4 regions of the Mesorhizobium sp. M0058 genome follow, and region 4 is predicted to be linked to each of the others. Evidence: predicted binding sites of a transcription regulator. Region 4 holds the regulator's gene; each other region holds the start of a gene.
What was found. The regulator LexA, encoded in region 4, represses DNA repair genes until DNA is damaged. The targets are predictions, from matches to a motif close to TGTTCNNNNTGTGTTCNG.
Positions count from the first base shown of each region.

Region 1 (4,120 bases), on a different contig from region 4:
CGCTTCGCCGGCGATCCGTGCCTCGACGCCTATTGCAGCGTGCAGCATATGGTCGTCTCGAACAATGGCGATCCGAACGGGTTTGTCGACAGGGTGCTGGCTGAACGCGGCCTGTCGCGTCGCGTCGCGCTGACTGTCCCCAACTTTATGTTCGGACTGGCCGTGCTTGCTCAGACTGATCTGATATCGGCCTATCCGCGCCGGTTCCTCGCCATGTATGGCGGCCGTTTCGGTGTCGTCGGCGTTGATGCGCCCATCCGGCTCGGCCACTTCAACATCAACAGCATCGTGCCGAAGGTTGCGCTGATGGATGCGGGCTTGGCCTGGCTGGTCGGCCTGCTCAGGCAGACCGGAAATGCAGCACTATCTTCGGGTGCGGCGTAAGCATTGGCCTGGCCGTCGCGGCGGTGCTCAAAGCTCCTTTTCCGCCAGTTCGCGGAAGGCATCGGGAACCGAGCGCCGGGCTTCCAGCGCCACGGCGCCATAGCCGACAGCCTCTCTGCCAAAGCGCTGGCGGATCTTGTCGATGGCGCGGTCGGCGCCAAAGCGCGCCAGGCCTTGCCTGCTGCCGGGCCGCTGCTTTTCATCGGCAAGCCCGAGCGGCAGCTCCAACTGCAGCTCGGCACTTTCTTCCAGCTGCGACACCGAGATCGCCAGCAGCGAGATGATCTTCTCCCGAGGGTTGGCTGCCAGCACGCCGCGCACCAGCTCCCCGGCGATTTCGGCCAGCATCGCGGTTGCCGAAATCGGTTGCTCGAGCGTCAGCGAGCGTGTGACAGCGTGCAGATCGGCGAAACGCACGCGCACCGTCACCGTGCGTCCGGGCCGTGATTTCGCCCTGAGCCGGCTGGCGACCCGGTCTGCCAGATGCAGCAGGACGGGTCCGAAGATACGCGCCGGCCGTCTGCCAAGCGCCGACTGCGCGCCGGCGGAATGCGACGGCCTGTGGGTTTCGAGCTTTCGCGGGTCGCGGTTCCATGCCAGCGACGCCAGCTTTTCGCCGGCGGCGGGCCCGAGCAACCTTCGCAGCGCCCCGCTATGCGTCTTTGCCAACTGGCCGATGGTCTCGATGCCGATCTCGGCCAGCCGCGCTCTGGTCGCCGGGCCGACGCCCCACATCACCACCACCAGGCCGTCGGGCTTGGCCACCTGCGAGGCGATCTTGGCCAGATGCTTGGTGCGCGCCACGCCGATCGAGATCGGCAGGCCGAGCTCTGCCCGGACGCGCCGACGCACCGTGGCGGCGATCTCGGCCGGCGGTCCGAACAGATGCGTGCAGCCGGCCACATCGGCAAAGGCTTCATCGATGGAAATCCGCTCGACCAGCGGCGTGAAATCGTCGAGCACCTTGATGGCGGCGTCGCCCAGCCGCTGATAGTCGGCGAAATGGCCGCCGACGAAGATCAGTCCGGGGCAAAGCTCGCGCGCGCGTCGTCCGGGCATGCCGCCGCGCACGCCGAAAACCCTGGCTTCGTAGGAAGCGGCAAGCACGACGCCGCCGCCGACGGCGATCGGCTTGCCCCTGAGCGCCGGGTCGAGCAGCTGCTCGACCGAGGCGTAGAAGGCGTCGAGATCCGCATGCAGGATGGTGGGCTCCATCCCGACCGTTCCCTTTGCGGCGTTGCAGCATTAGCCGCGTCTGTTGTGAGAGGCGTTTTTGCCGAACAAATAGAGAACAAACAGGGCCTATTGTCAAGCGAAGTGGTTGTCGCCGGCCGGCCCGTTCCAGGTCGGGCTGTCGAGTGCTCCGCCTGGGCATCGGACCTGCGGAACATTGTCTCTCGCCTCGGCGTTCATATCCGCGACGGGACGCTGTTTTGTGGAGGCCGGTATGGGCCAGTTCGAGATGATCGACCTCGTCAGCGTCATTGACGCCTGCACGAGCGATCGCGTTGCCGGGCACTGCGTGTCAATGGCCAGGGCGGTGGAGGAGTTGCGAGTGCTGACCGGTGATTTCGTATCGCCGGACGAGACGGTGGCCAACGCGCTGTCGGCAGTGGCGCTGGGGCGCGGCTGCGCGGTGGTGTTCGACGAGCGAGCGGGCGCCGACATCTTGCTGACGCCGTAGCGGCGGCGCCGGGTTGTGGCAGCCAGAAAAGTCGAACAGCGTGCAAAAAGCTGTGCAGGCATGGCCCCATAACCGGGGCGTGGAAAAGTTCTGCGCGTGGGTGTATTCTCCAGGTCGCAAGCGGTCGCAGACCGCATAGGGGGAGAAATGACATGCCGAGGGTTTCAGAACTCTTTTTCAAAACTGCCATCTTGTTCCTGATGTTGGGGATTGCGGCCGGCCTGCAGATGGCGATCTCGGGTGACCACGCCGCTTTTCCGGCGCACGCGCATATCAATCTGCTCGGTTGGGTGACGAGCGCCATCTTCGGCGGCTACTACGCGCTCAATCCGCAAAAGGCGGCGCGTCGCGTCGCCATGATCCACTACGGGCTCTACACTCTCGGCTTGGTGATCATGCTGCCGGCGCTGTATGTGATGCTGCAGGGAAACCCGGCGCTTGAACCGATCGTCGCCGGCGGCTCGCTCATTATCGCCGCTGCCGTTCTGGTTTTTGCTTTCGTGGTGTTTTCGCCCGAAACGGCGCGCTCGGTGTCCGGCGTGGTTCCGGCCTCTCGCTGACTGTTCGCGCGCGGCGATCAAAGTCCGACCCGCGTTCGCGACCCGCGACACGGGTTGGCCAGGCCGATTGCCGCAGCCGCTTGCTGCGGTGTCTATCGCCGCGTCGGCGCTTAACATACCCGAGTCCCACCACGTATTATTTCGTGACTATTTGGCGCCGGAACCTTCCCAGATATCGCGCGTTGCGGCGACTGTATTCGCGCTGCCTTATATATAGGCAGCCTTGAGTACGTCCACAGCATGGGTTGGGGGAGGAGCAGGACACCATGTCGAACAGAGAAATCGGAACGTCGGCCTCCCTGGGCCGACGCATCGCCGATCTGAAAGCCAGGATGCGAGACGCCAGCGTTACTGAACACGAGATGCAGACCTTCCAGAAGGTCGCAGCCATCATGGGAGGTGTCGAAGGCTCCCTACGCCTCGACGCCGACGACCTGATCGCGGCGTCCTTCGTCACCGAGGCGCTCGGCGATCCCGGGTCGAATTGAAGGTCAGAGCCCGTCGGCACCCAAGTGCCGGCGGTCGATGGCCCGGTTCGCAGCGCCGCGATGCCGGAGCGTGTCTGCACAGCCCGCGGCGGGGATTTCTTGCGCACTTTGAAGATTTCAGGCGAGCGGCCTCGACGGCGCTTGAAATATTGGGCTTCGCGTTCGTGCTTCTCGGCTGTCGAAGGTGCCGAGATTGTCGCCGTCCAGCCCTTGACCACAAGGGCTAAGCCAAACCGCCAAGGCGGCTTAAACGAAGGATCCGGCCAGCCGGATCCTTCGAAATATCCCGATGCTCCGGCATCGCCTTCAGCTCATCCTTGGTCCAACTGGTGACGGCGTGGACGTCCCGGGAAACTCTCGAAAGTCCGCGGTCGCTGCCTTACACGTCGTCGAACGGGCCGCCGCGCCTCGCCAGGTCGTGACCAATGGCGGCTTCCTCGGCGTCGTCGGGCAAGGCATCGTCACTGTCCTGGTAGGGGTTGTCGTCATCCTCCTCGGGCAATTCGCCTTCCTTCTCGACACCGGTGGTGTCCGGCAGGCTTTCCTCATCTGCTCCGTCGGGCAGGACCGTTGCGCCACGCAGCGCATCCCAATCCTGCCGGCGCGGCGTCGGCGCTTCCACCTCGTCATTGGCGATCCTGTCGCGGGCATCGTTTTTGCTCGGTGGCGCCTCGACCCCGTCATTGGGTTTTCTGTTTCGTTCTTCCATGATTGCCTCCTCCGGGCGGCTTTGCGTCGAGAAGGTGGAACTCACTTCCGGCTGTCAGGTTCCGGCAACCACTCCATCTCCGTGGAACCAATTGCCGCCAGTCTGCTTTGCCAAGGACTAGTCTGCTTTGCCAAGGAGATGAATCCAGAGGAGCTGGACCATGAAGACTTTCCCCCTCATCCCATGCGTGCTGCTCCTGGCGCTGGCCGACCCGGCGGCTGCGCAGGACAATGGCGACCAGCACGGCCCTGCCGCGCCTTGCCAGGCGCAGCCTCAGGACGATGGTCAGAAGCCG
Region 1 covers NZ_JAMYUQ010000017.1:123,002-127,121, reverse strand. Annotated here, with positions in the region: gene NKJ75_RS26715 (LysR family transcriptional regulator) at 1-384, shown strand, start outside; gene NKJ75_RS26710 (Y-family DNA polymerase) at 412-1,599, opposite strand; gene NKJ75_RS26705 (hypothetical protein) at 1,832-2,068, shown strand; gene NKJ75_RS26700 (heme-copper oxidase family protein) at 2,221-2,628, shown strand; gene NKJ75_RS26695 (hypothetical protein) at 2,895-3,116, shown strand; gene NKJ75_RS26690 (hypothetical protein) at 3,496-3,825, opposite strand; gene NKJ75_RS26685 (hypothetical protein) at 3,986-4,120, shown strand, end outside.
Region 1: a site for LexA is predicted at 1,661-1,678, ahead of NKJ75_RS26710 (Y-family DNA polymerase). Genes of this name have one in related genera too.

Region 2 (4,120 bases), on a different contig from region 4:
CATCATTGCTGTCAACTGCCCGCCATTTTGCAGTCGGGGCAGAAAGCGGAAACGACTGTCGCCAAGCTGGGACAGACACTCTTCAATCCTTCGGCGGGAACCGTCGGTCGAAAAATCATCGACCACCACGCATTCGAACGCAGTGTATGTCTGCGCCGCTACGGATCGGATCGCAGTGTCGATGAATGCCTCTTGATTGAAACAGCCTACGCAAACGGATACGGTTGGTAGCGCGATGTGAGAACCAGCTCCGCTTGGGACGATGTTTTCTTTCAAGAGGCGCTTCTCCGTACACCAGATTTGATCGCCTGAGATATTCCGTCGATCAACTGGCGGTGTTTCTTTGCCAAATTTCTCTCTATCGAAGCGAGTTTTTCTCCGCACTCAAGATCGCAATTGCCGCATGTTGACCCTACAGCACGGGTATCGCCCTCCTACCAAATTCGAGATTGTCAGAGCCATGCTGCGTCATGGCCACAACCTCAGAAAAGGGCACCCTTCCGCGAAGTCGCAACCTGCTCTTCAGGCCAGTTTGCTGTCGGACGATCCGTTCATATCCTATTCGGGAATGTCCGGTACGCCGCTCGGATTAGCAAGTCATATGCCTTTCCGTCCACGCAGCCACCGCGCCTGGTTTCTCATCTCGCCAACCTGGTCCATCGAAAACAGTGCTAGCGTCAAAACCATCCGGACCTATGCCGTTCTGCATAGACTCAAGAACCCCCGTCACTCGCTAATCTTCCTTTCCAACACTCAGCCAGAGGCTGATCTGTTGAACCAGTCCGGCGAGGCCGCCGTCCTGCACAACAAGACGTCAACAACCTCCGAACACATATTCAGGCCTCTCGATGACGTCCCTGTAGAATTTGATGCAATCTACAATGCGCAGCTGGCTCCGTGGAAGCGCCATGACTTGTCGCTTGGCATCCAGCGTTGCGCATTTGTCTTCTATCGAGATTCAAGCGGATCCTCCACGACGGAGTCGGAAAGAGCGCGAATAAATCGGCATAGGGAGCTCGCGCCGCATCACGTCTTTATCAACGAGTTTGACGGCACCGGCAAGCCTGTCCGATTGGCACCGGCTCAGGTGAACACGCATCTAAATCGTGCAGCCGTGGGAATCTGTCTCTCTCACCTGGAAGGACCAATGTTCGCAAGCACGGAATATCTTCTCGCGGGGCTTCCAGTGGTCACGACGCCGAACCATGGCGGCCGAGACCTTTATCTGGATGACGACTATTCGCTTACAGTTCCACCCGATCCTCGATCCATCGCGGAGGCTGTCTTAGCGCTGAAGGAGCGACGAATTCCCCGGGATTACATTCGTTCGCAAACTTTGAAACGAATCGAACGAGACCGCGGGCGGTTCATAGACCTTGTAAACGAGATTTTTCTGGAGAGCGGCTCTTCGCGCCGGATCGCCCTGCCTTGGCCTTTCAGATATCCTGTCATGGAGTGGCTTCCACCGCAGGTCGCGATCGATCGATCGCTTTCAGGTTCGGTCGATGCCTTCATCACCGTTTAGAAGCAACACCCTCAGATTGCCGAAGGGCCTAGTCGCCTTGTTAACGCGGTCGAGGAGGCGGAGCAGCCGTTCCATTTTGCTCAACCATCTTCCGTTTTTGCAACCGGCACAGCGCGCTGCAACCACCACGAATGCATGTTCCTGTAATGTTCTTGTCTTGGCCTGAAATCTATGGTTGTCTTGTCCTGACGTCGCTCGCGGTCTGAACCACAAGGCCGAGGCGAGCCGATATCCGGGGGCAGAGCAAGATGGTGGCGCGGGTTCGCACGGTTGCTTTCCAGGGCATCGAGGCCGTACCGGTCGATGTCCAGGTGATGATCGCGCCGGGCAAGGTCGGCATGCAGATCGTCGGGCTGGCCGACAAGGCGGTGGCCGAAAGCCGCGAGCGCGTGCAGGCGGCACTGCATGCGTCGGGGCTGTCGATGCCGTCGAAGAAGGTGACGGTCAACCTCGCTCCGGCCGATCTGCCCAAGGAAGGCAGCCATTACGATCTGCCGATCGCGCTCGGCCTGATGGCCGCCCTTGGCGCCATTCCGGGCGACATGCTGGCCTCCTATGTCGTGCTCGGAGAATTGTCGCTCGACGGCACCATTGCCACGGTCGCCGGTGCGCTGCCGGCGGCGATCGGCGCCAATGCCGAGGGAAAAGGCCTGATCTGCCCGTTCGGCTGCGGGCCGGAAGCGGCCTGGGCGGGCAAGGATTTCGACATATTGGCGCCGCGCAGCCTGATTGCCATCGCCAATCATTTTCGCGGCACGCAGGTGCTGTCGCGGCCCGAGCCCGGCATCCATGTCTCGGCCCGCGACCTGCCCGACCTTTCAGACATCAAGGGCCAGGAAAGCGCCAAGCGGGCGCTGGAAGTGGCGGCGGCCGGCGGCCACAATCTGTTGATGGTCGGGCCTCCCGGCTCGGGAAAATCGATGCTGGCGCAGAGGCTGCCTTCAATTCTGCCGCCACTGGCGCCCAAGGAACTTCTTGAAGTCTCGATGATCGCCTCGGTGGCCGGCGAGCTCGGCGAAGGCAAGCTCACCGACCGGCGGCCGTTCCGCGCCCCGCACCATTCGGCTTCGATGGCGGCAATGGTCGGCGGCGGCATCAGGGCGCGGCCGGGCGAAGTATCGCTTGCCCATAACGGCGTCCTGTTCCTCGACGAGTTTCCCGAATTCACGCCGCAGACCTTGGATGCGCTGCGCCAGCCACTGGAGACCGGCGACTGCATGATCGCGCGCGCCAACCACCGCGTCACCTATCCAGCGCGCATCCAGCTGGTGGCGGCGATGAACCCGTGCCGTTGCGGCATGGCCGGCGAGCCCGGCTATCGCTGCCTGCGCGGTGAGCGCTGCCGCACCGACTACCAGGCGCGCATTTCCGGCCCGCTGCTCGACCGCATCGATCTCAGGATCGAGGTACCGGCGGTCTCGGCCGCCGACCTGATCCGGCCCGACCGAGCGGAGAAAAGTGCCGCCGTTGCCCAGCGCGTGGCGCGCGCCCGCACCATCCAGCGCGAACGTTTCGAGCGGCTGGGCGTGACCAGCGCCACCACCAACGCCCATTGCTCGCCTTCTGTTATCGAGGACATCGCGATGCCGGATGCCGCCGGCCTGTCGCTGCTGAAAGACGCCAGCGAGAAACTCGGCTTTTCCGCGCGCGCCTATCACCGCGTGCTCAAAGTGGCGCGCACACTGGCTGACCTCGACGCCAGCGAAACCGTCGGCCGAATTCACCTGGCCGAGGCGATTTCCTACCGCATGATGTCGGAGCGGGTAGCGCAGGCGGCGTAACGCTCCTCCTTGAGGGGAAGGTGGCCCCGAAGCGGCAGGGTGGGGGTCGCCGAAGAATGGTCGATCTTTTTGGAGCCGAGCCGAGAAGGGGCCTCTGCAATGACATTGCTTGTAGTGTCGTCCGAAGGGAGTCGCCGCACTTCACGCAGGACCCCACCCGGCCCTTCGGGCCACCCTCCCCTCGAGGGGGAGGGAAACGCAGGCGCTAATTCGCCCGCTCTTTCGCCTTCAGCTCCAGCCTCCGCGCGTGCAGCACCGGCTCCGTATAGCCGTTCGGCTGTTCGCGGCCTCTAAACACCAGGTCGCAGGCGGCCTGGAAGGCTATGGAATTGTCGAAATCGGCGGCCATCGGGCGGTAGAGCGGGTCGCCGACATTTTGGAGGTCGACGATCGCTGCCATGCGCCGCAGCGAATCCATCACCTGGATCTGCGAGCACACCTTGTGGTGCAGCCAGTTGGCGATGTGCTGCGAGGAGATGCGCAGCGTGGCGCGGTCTTCCATCAGGCCGACATCGTTGATGTCGGGCACTTTCGAGCAGCCGACGCCCTGGTCGATCCAGCGCACGACATAGCCCAGAATGCCTTGCGCATTGTTGTCGAGCTCGCGCTGGATCTCGTCGGGGGTCCAGTTCGGCCGCACCGCCACCGGCACCGACAATATATCATCGAGCTTCGCCTTCGGCCGGCTCTTCAGCGCCGCTTGGACGGCGTGGACATCGACCTTGTGATAGTGCGTGGCGTGCAGCGTCGCCGCTGTCGTCGACGGCACCCAGGCGGTGTTGGCGCCGGCCTTGGGATGCGCGATCTTCTGTTC
Region 2 covers NZ_JAMYUQ010000012.1:65,594-69,713, forward strand. Annotated here, with positions in the region: gene NKJ75_RS21320 (glycosyltransferase family 2 protein) at 1-276, opposite strand, end outside; gene NKJ75_RS21325 (glycosyltransferase) at 461-1,525, shown strand; gene NKJ75_RS21330 (YifB family Mg chelatase-like AAA ATPase) at 1,774-3,306, shown strand; gene NKJ75_RS21335 (malate synthase G) at 3,512-4,120, opposite strand, start outside.
Region 2: a site for LexA is predicted at 1,662-1,679, ahead of NKJ75_RS21330 (YifB family Mg chelatase-like AAA ATPase). Genes of this name have one in related genera too.

Region 3 (4,120 bases), on a different contig from region 4:
TCAGAGCTCAGGTTCGTGATGATGTATTCGTCGATGAAGTCGACCTGATTCTTGTTGACTGGGACTTAGGCGCGAACCTAAGAGGCCAGCAGGTGATTGCAGAAATACGAGAGACAATCCCCTATAAAGATGTGATTTTCTACTCCTCCTACACTGATGTCACTCAATTGCGGAAGCACGCCTACGAGGCCGGAGCTGAGGGTGTTTACTGCGCCAGCAAGAACGCCCTTATTGACGAGGTTATGGCGGTCTTCGAGACGTTGGTGAAGAAGGTCCTTGACCTAGACCACACTCGCGGCATCGTAATGGGTGCAACCAGCGACATAGATCAAATGGTGGTGGAATGTCTGTCGGGCATCAACGAGAGGGCTGGGGAACCTGACCAGAGGGCGCTATTGGAAAAGGCCAAGAAAATTGTTCTGAACAGGATTGAGGAACTCGGAGATAAGGCCAAAGAGTTGGACGCTGCAGCTAGCATAGCTGTGATACTTCAAGCGCATGCACTTTTTGGAGCAAATGATCGTCTTCGCGTGCTTAGCACCGCACTGAAAATCAAAGACTACGATGACCATGATTCGTTGCGAGGCGGCCTAGCAAATTATATCTCTAAGGTAGTCCCGATGCGGAATGAATTAGGCCATTTGGTATTAATCCCTGCAGGGAAGCCCTCGACCTTCGCAACTATCGGCGGGAAAGAGGTCGGCCTTGAGGACATGCGCGGACTGCGTCGAGCCTTACTGGATTTACGCGCCGATTTTCGCAAGCTCCGGGACAGCATCAAGCTCTCCTGATAGGCTTTTTGCCGATAGATTCGCCTGCAGAATCTTAGCTATTACTGTTCCAATCGCTCGGCCGGCAAGAGGCGGGACTGCATTTGCAACCTGAGTATATCGAGGGACCTCATGCCGCCGTCTCTTCCCCCCCGTTGTGTATTTGCCTTTAAAGGCAAACCAATCTGGAAATGACTGCAGTCTAGCGTTTTCCCGCACAGTCAGTATCCTCGGTTCTTTATAGTGTATCAGGTCATCCGGCATACTTGTAATAGTCGGAGACGGACGGTCTGGGTCAAGAACCCGTAGCGCTCTCTTCTTCAATCCGAACTTTTGGCGCAAACTCTCGCTAATACTGATGTTTAAGCGTCCTTCCGCGCGACATAGTTCTATAAGCTCTGCAAATCGACCCAAGACTGCCTTGCTATGCCGTGCCAACCGCAAGTCACCTGGGCCGGATTCAGTCGCCATCAGGCGCTGGTATTTCGTGCGCGGCCCAACATAGTTGATTTCAGTGAATCCAGCACTCTCCGAGGATGCTTGTTCCCCGCATCTTGAGATCTCAAGATCCGAGATCGCGGCCCAAGATGAAACTGGCGCTTGCAATCCAAGGGCCCGAAGAAAACCTGGAAGCATCTTGCTAAGCTCGTTAAATGGCTCTCCGACTTTCAGGCCTTTTCTAAACGCCAGGACGAAATAACGAACGCGATTTTGCGGCACGCCGAAGGACGACAGATTAAGCAGGGCATCCTTCACCTGATACTCATCGGAGAGCGCCTCAGTGAGCATGGAAGAATAGTTGTCTTTGGCTGATGCACTCTGAAAATCTACTGTAAAACCCCTCACGTTCTCGATCAGCACCGCCCTCGGCTTCACCATATCCACGAGTTTCAGATAGGATTTGAAAAGCTGGTTGCGAGGATCATTGACCCGCCGCCGGCCCGCCGATGAAAATCCTTGGCATGGAGGCCCGCCAGCGAGAACGTCGATCATACCCTCTAGGCCCGCGAGTTCCGCCTCGTGGCTCTCCATCAACTCCTCTATTCCGATAGCCTCCTTGGGCAGCCATGGCGGCCACTGGAACTTGTACACCGAGTTGGGTGCCAGAAAATTCGCTTCGAATGTTTCGAAAGCTGACTCGTTTCGTTCGATCGCAAAAAGTCCCCGCAATCCTGCTTGCGAGAGTCCGAGAGATAGTCCCCCACAGCCAGAAAAAACGTCAATAAATTGCAACTTTTGCTCTTCTCTTTCGGACATGGCCACCCACAAAATTGAGCTATGTACATGAAAGGTATGAATGAATCCTGTCCAATGCACAAACTCCAAACGAGGTCAAGGATTCGCGCATGGTAGCCTACAAATGCTTCTCGCATAAGAACATATCGAGAACAAATATACAATTTTTTTGGTGATAGGGTGTTCCAGATTATTCTCCCACGAGTCCAACCTTCAACAGCTTCATTACCGACGACAGCCCTCTCCGGACTTTTCATCAGGCCCTTCATCGAGCCGTCAGCGCTTGCAAATCTCCCCCCAAATGCCATCTAGATCTCAGGCGCACCGCCGGTGCGCCGGCATCCACGGGAGCATTCACTTGACACAGCGAAGCGGCAGTGCGGACTTGCCGCTGCATGGCGGGCGGGTTCCGAAATGGCTGGGCGATCGCATGACGCGGCTGGGTGCGGTGTTGTGCGAGGCGATCATCCATCACTATGGCCGCGACGAGCTGTTGCGGCGGCTGGCGCATCCGTTCTGGTTCCAGTCCTTCGGCGCCGTCATGGGCATGGACTGGCACTCCTCAGGCATCACCACCTCGGTCGTCGGCGCGCTGAAGCGCGGGCTGAACCCGATGTCGCGGGAGCTCGGCATCCATGTCTGCGGCGGGCGCGGCGCGCATTCGCGCAAGACGCCGCAGGAGCTGATGGCGATCGGCGAGCGCGTCGGCATCGATGGTGCGGCGCTTGCCACCGCCAGCCGCTTGGTCGCCAAGGTGGACAGTGCGGCCGTGCAGGACGGTTTCGACCTCTATCTGCACGGCTTCATCGTCACCGACGACAGCCGCTGGGTGGTGGTGCAGCAAGGCATGAACGGCGACAGCCGCCAGGCGCGGCGCTATCACTGGCTGTCGGAAGGGCTGACAAGCTTCGTCGACCAGCCGCATGCGGCGATCGAGGGCGAGCGGCAGGGCGAGATCGTCAACCTGACCGACCATCGCGCCGCGCCGTCACGTAGCGGCCAGATCGACCTGTTGAAGACCATGAGCCCGGAACGGATCCTCGACGAGCTTGCCGTGCTGGAGCCGCCGCCGAAAGCAGCGCCTGCGAAACCGGCGGCGCAGCCGATGCTGCCCAATCTGGTGATGCCGGCGCATCACGACGTGCGCGAGAGCGACATCGTCATGCACCGGCTGCACGGCAACATTTCCGCCGCCATCGAAAGCGGGCCGGCCGATTTTCCCGAGCTGCTGCTGGTGCCCGGCGTCGGCGCGCGCACGGTGCGGGCGCTGGCCATGGTGGCGGAAGTGGTGCATGGCGCGCCCTGCCGCTTCTCCGATCCGGCGCGCTTCTCGCTCGCCCATGGCGGCAAGGACCGCCACCCCTTCCCGGTGCCGCTGAAAGTCTATGACGAGACGATCGCGGTGCTGAAATCGGCCGTCGGCAAGGCCAAGCTCGGCCGCGAGGAAGAGCTCGGCGCGCTGCAGCGGCTGGATGGCGAAGCGCGGCGGCTGGAGCGCTACGTCACCGGGCCAAGCCTTAAGGAGATCGTCGCCGGCGAGTTCGACCAGTCGCATCTGCTTGGCGGGCGCAGTGTGTTCGGGTGGGAGGGGGCGGCGGAAAGCGACGACGGTTCAGACAGGGGCCGCCAGTAGCTGCCTGTCCATCATGCAGAGATAGTGCGCGGCCCATAGAAACACGTGCTCGGCTTGTTTTGATAATGCTTGCAAAGACCCATTTCTCAAGTGATGCTCTGCCAGGCGAGGCTCGGCATGAAGACATTCGCATGGACGTTGGTTTTCGTGCTGCTGGCGATTGGCGGCGCGATCGCCCAAACGACGCCTGAGCCTGCCATACTGGCATATACACCGCCGATGCACTTCGTCGTTGTACGCAACAGCACGCCAGGATGCGAGCCGACATGCCCGGAATGGATTTCGGCGGAAGGTCACATCGTGGCCGGCACGCCAGCTTTGCTGAAGGCTTTGCTGAAAAAACTCGGCCCCCGCAAATTGCCTTTGGCGTTGAATTCCCCGGGCGGCGAGACCGATGCGGCGATGGCGCTTGGCCATATGATCCGCGCCAGCGGGCTCGACACGATGGTTGGCAAGACGGAGTTCTCCGAATGCGCGCCAG
Region 3 covers NZ_JAMYUQ010000017.1:108,105-112,224, forward strand. Annotated here, with positions in the region: gene NKJ75_RS26595 (response regulator) at 1-791, shown strand, start outside; gene NKJ75_RS26600 (DNA cytosine methyltransferase) at 744-2,027, opposite strand; gene NKJ75_RS26605 (DUF763 domain-containing protein) at 2,365-3,639, shown strand; gene NKJ75_RS26610 (COG3904 family protein) at 3,787-4,120, shown strand, end outside.
Region 3: a site for LexA is predicted at 2,144-2,161, ahead of NKJ75_RS26605 (DUF763 domain-containing protein). Genes of this name have one in related genera too.

Region 4 (4,120 bases):
GCCGCGTTCTCGGCCGGGTGGAGGCGACGCCTTCGGCCATGTAGAGGTCGGTCGGGAAACTGTCGCCCTCGGCAACGATGACCGACCGATCCGGCCGCATGCCGAGCGCTGCGTGCAGCAGCTTGTAGATGTTGATCGAGGTTGTGTCGCAGACCACCGTCTGCCCGTCAGCCGCGCCGATCAGTCGTCCGAGCTGATCTCCCAGTTCCACTGGCATGTTGAACCAGCCAGCCGTGTTCCAGGCGCGAATGAGGTCGTGCGCCCATTCCTGCGTGGCGGCCTGCTGCAATTCGCTGAAGACGGCTGGTGACGCGGCACCCAGGGAATTGCCGTCGAGATAAATCACGCCTTGCGGCAAGACAAAGCGTTCGCGCATGGAGCGCAGCGGATCGGCGGCATCCATTGCTTCGATTGCAGCGAGATCGGGTGTCATCATGATTCGGCGCCCCTCCATGGACAAACGCGCGCGGCGGAGCCTGCCCGCCCAAACATGCCGGCGATCTTGAGGGGTCGCCCTTGAACTGTCAAACATTATATATAATTCACCCATTGAAAGGCTTTGATATATAATGCTCAGCCGAGCGTTTATGTCTGATGGATCACGATGCTGGATGACGAGCAGACCTCGAAGACGGAAGTGGCCTATCGCCTGCTCAGGCGCGATATTCTTGCGACCCGGCTGGCGCCTGCCGCGCCGTTGAAGCTGAGCACGCTGCGCAACACCTACGGCATCGGCTGGACGCCGTTGCGCGAGGCGCTGTCGCGGCTGGAGGCGGAACGGCTTGTGACCGCCATCAGCAACCGCGGGTTTGCGGTCGCTCCCGCCTCTCGGGCGGAGCTCGAGGATTTGGCGCGTGCGCGGCTGGTGGTCGAACTGCCCCTGCTGGTGGAATCGATCGAGAAGGGCGACCGTGAGTGGGAAGACGCGGTCGTTGCCGCCCACTATCGTCTCTCACGGTGCGGGTCTGTTCTCGACGATCCATCGGATGATGCGGTCGACGCGTGGTACGAAAAACACGATGCCTTCCATGCGGCGCTGCTCAGTGCCGCGACATCCAGCTGGCTGCTGCGCTTCAATGCGACGATTTCCGACCAATTGCATCGCCATCACCGCTTTCTGGGTCTGGTCCCGACGCTGCGCGCCGCCGCCGGCCGCACGGATGGACACCGGAAGGCCGTGGCGGCCCTGCGCGACGCCGTGGCGATCGAACACCATACCGCCCTGATGGAAGCGGCCCTCGATCGCGACGTCGAACGTGCGAAAACTCTGATGACCGCTCACATCGGCTACACGCTGCAGGTCTATGCCCAGAGCGAACCCGGCGCGGATGCTGCGCAGCCCCGTCCGAAAAGGAAGCGGCGGTCGTAGCCGACGCGCAGGGCACTTTGGCTTCGTTTCACCCGTTGCCGGCAAATGGGCGCAGGCGGCGCCCGCAGCGCCGAACGTTACGCTGAACAAAACGTCAACACATTCATTAAACTTTAAAAGGTTGCGGAACACAACTGGAACAGATAGTGTTTGTTCTGGGTTTGTTTTTTCTGATTCTGATTTCAGAACCCTTGGGGGCCGCGATGCTGACGCGCAAACAACATGAGCTTCTGATGTTCATCCATGAACGCCTGAAGGAGAGCGGAATCCCGCCGTCCTTCGACGAGATGAAGGAAGCGCTCGACCTCGCCTCCAAGTCCGGCATCCACCGCCTGATCACGGCGCTTGAGGAGCGCGGTTTCATTCGCCGGCTGCCGAACCGGGCGCGCGCGCTGGAAGTGCTGCGGCTGCCCGACTCGATCGCACCAGGCCTCAATGCGGCGAGGAAGTTTTCGCCGAGCGTGATTCAGGGCAGTCTTGGTCAAACCGGCCAAGGGCAAGGCGGCCAAGGACAAGGCGCGATGGGCCAAGGCGGTCTCGGCCGCCAGATCAAGCCGGGCTCGCCGTCGCGTTCGATGTCGGCCGGCAATGACGATGCCGTTTCCGCGATTTCAATCCCGGTTATGGGACGCATCGCCGCCGGCGTGCCGATCGACGCCATCCAGCATCAGACCCATTCGATCTCGGTGCCGCCCGATATGATCATGGGCGGCGAACACTACGCGCTCGAGGTCAAGGGCGATTCGATGATCGAGGCCGGCATTTTCGATGGCGACACGGTCATCATCCGCAATGCCGACACAGCCAGCCCCGGCGAGATCGTGGTGGCGTTGGTCGACGATGAGGAAGCGACCCTGAAACGCTTCCGCCGCAAGGGCGCCTCGATCGCCCTGGAAGCCGCCAACCCGGCCTACGAGACCCGCATTTTTGGACCGGACAGGGTGAAGGTGCAGGGCAAGCTTGTCGGATTGATCCGGCGCTACTGAGCCGGCTTGGGTTTGTACTTTTCACGCTGGTTGTAAGGCGGCAGGCCGCGCGCTTCGCGGGAGAAGCGGCGTTGCTCGTGCCAGGGGCGATACGGCTTGTCGACGGCGAAGCGGATGGTTGGCGCTGCAGCTGCCGATTGCGGATCGAAGAAGACGGCGGCGCTGCCGTCGCGGGCCAGCTGTTTCTTCGTCACGACCAGCACCAGCGGGTCGCGGCACGGATTGTAGGCGGTGGCGTCATCGATGACGATCAGGCTCGCGAAGGCACAGGCCGGCCGCGCCGTCTTGCGGTCTTTCGCAAGCGCCACAATGGCTCCGGAAGGGTGCCGGGCGATACAGAGATCGCCGGTGCAATAGAAGGGCGAGCCGGGCGGCAGATCGAGCGGATCGAGATCGAACCGCGTATCTGTTGCCTCGAAAATCTCAGGTGGGATAATGGTTTCGGCCCGCAGCGCCCGTTTCCAATTGTCCGTGGTGAATTCGTTGGAGCGTTCGCGGTTGAGGGCGAGTTCGCCGCCACCGATCGGCATGGCCACCAGATGCGCATCCTCGGATATGAGCACGTCGGGCGTAAGCACCTGCGGCACCGTCAACAGGCCGGCCAGCGCGAAAGGCACGGCCGCCAACCTGAGCCAGGTGGTGGCCATGGTGGCGATGACGAGGGCGACCGCCACCAACAGCACCGAGCGGATGGAGATCAGCCCGACGGCGTCGACCGGCGAGCGCTCGGAAATCCAGGCCGATATAGCGATCATCGCCATCAGACCCTTGCCCATCACATAGAGGAACGGCCCGTCGGCGCCGAACGGCATCGCCAGTGCGCTGAGCACGGCAAAAGGCATGACGATCAACGAAACAATCGGCATCACGGCCAGATTGGCGATCAGGCTGAGCGGCGACACACGCTGAAAATGCCAGATGGCGAACAGCAAGGTTGCACTGCCGGCGATGATCGAGGTCATGGCGAGGCTGCCCATGGCCAGCGCGAATTTTCGCGACAGGAAGCCGACGAAGGAGCGCTTTGCCGGCGGCGTTCTCACCTTGTCGGCGCGGTAATCGGCCCAGCCGGCATAGGCGCCGACAAGGGCGGCGGTGGCAGCAAACGACATCTGGAAGCTGGGACCGACCACCTCGTGCGGCGACACCAGGATGACGGCAATGGCGGAGATCGCCAGATTGCGCATGGTGAGTGCGGCGCGATCAAACAGCACGGCGACAAGCATGACCGCCAGCATGATGAAGCTGCGCTCGGCGGCAACCACGACGCCTGAAATGACGAGATAGGCGGCGATGGAGACGAGTGCTGCCACTGCTGCATATTTCTTGACTGGGCGGCGCGAAGAGAAATCGGGAAACAGCGCAAAGGCGCCACGCAGCAACACCATGATGGTGCCGGCAACCAGCGCCATGTGCAGGCCGGAGATGGAGATGATGTGGTAGATGCCGGTGCGCCGCATCGCTTCGTTGACCTCGTCCGGGATGCCGGCGCGCACCCCGACAATCAACGCCGCGGCAATCTCGCCTTCGGCGCCGCCGATTTTGCCCCTGATATGGTCGGCAATGTTTTCGCGCGCGTTCTCGATTGCCGAGGAGAGCCGCGCGGTCAGCGGCGGCGGTCCCTGCGTAGCAATGGTTTTCGGATTGCCGAGAAAGAAGCCGCTGCCGCCGATACCGGTGAAATAGCTGTCGAAGGAGAAATCGTAGCTCTCCGGCCGCACCGGACCGGTCGGCGGCAACAGCCTGGCATAGCCGGTGATCAGGGAGC
Region 4 covers NZ_JAMYUQ010000009.1:230,255-234,374, forward strand. Annotated here, with positions in the region: gene kynU (kynureninase) at 1-436, opposite strand, end outside; gene NKJ75_RS17690 (GntR family transcriptional regulator) at 605-1,369, shown strand; gene lexA (transcriptional repressor LexA) at 1,573-2,355, shown strand; gene NKJ75_RS17700 (ComEC/Rec2 family competence protein) at 2,349-4,120, opposite strand, start outside.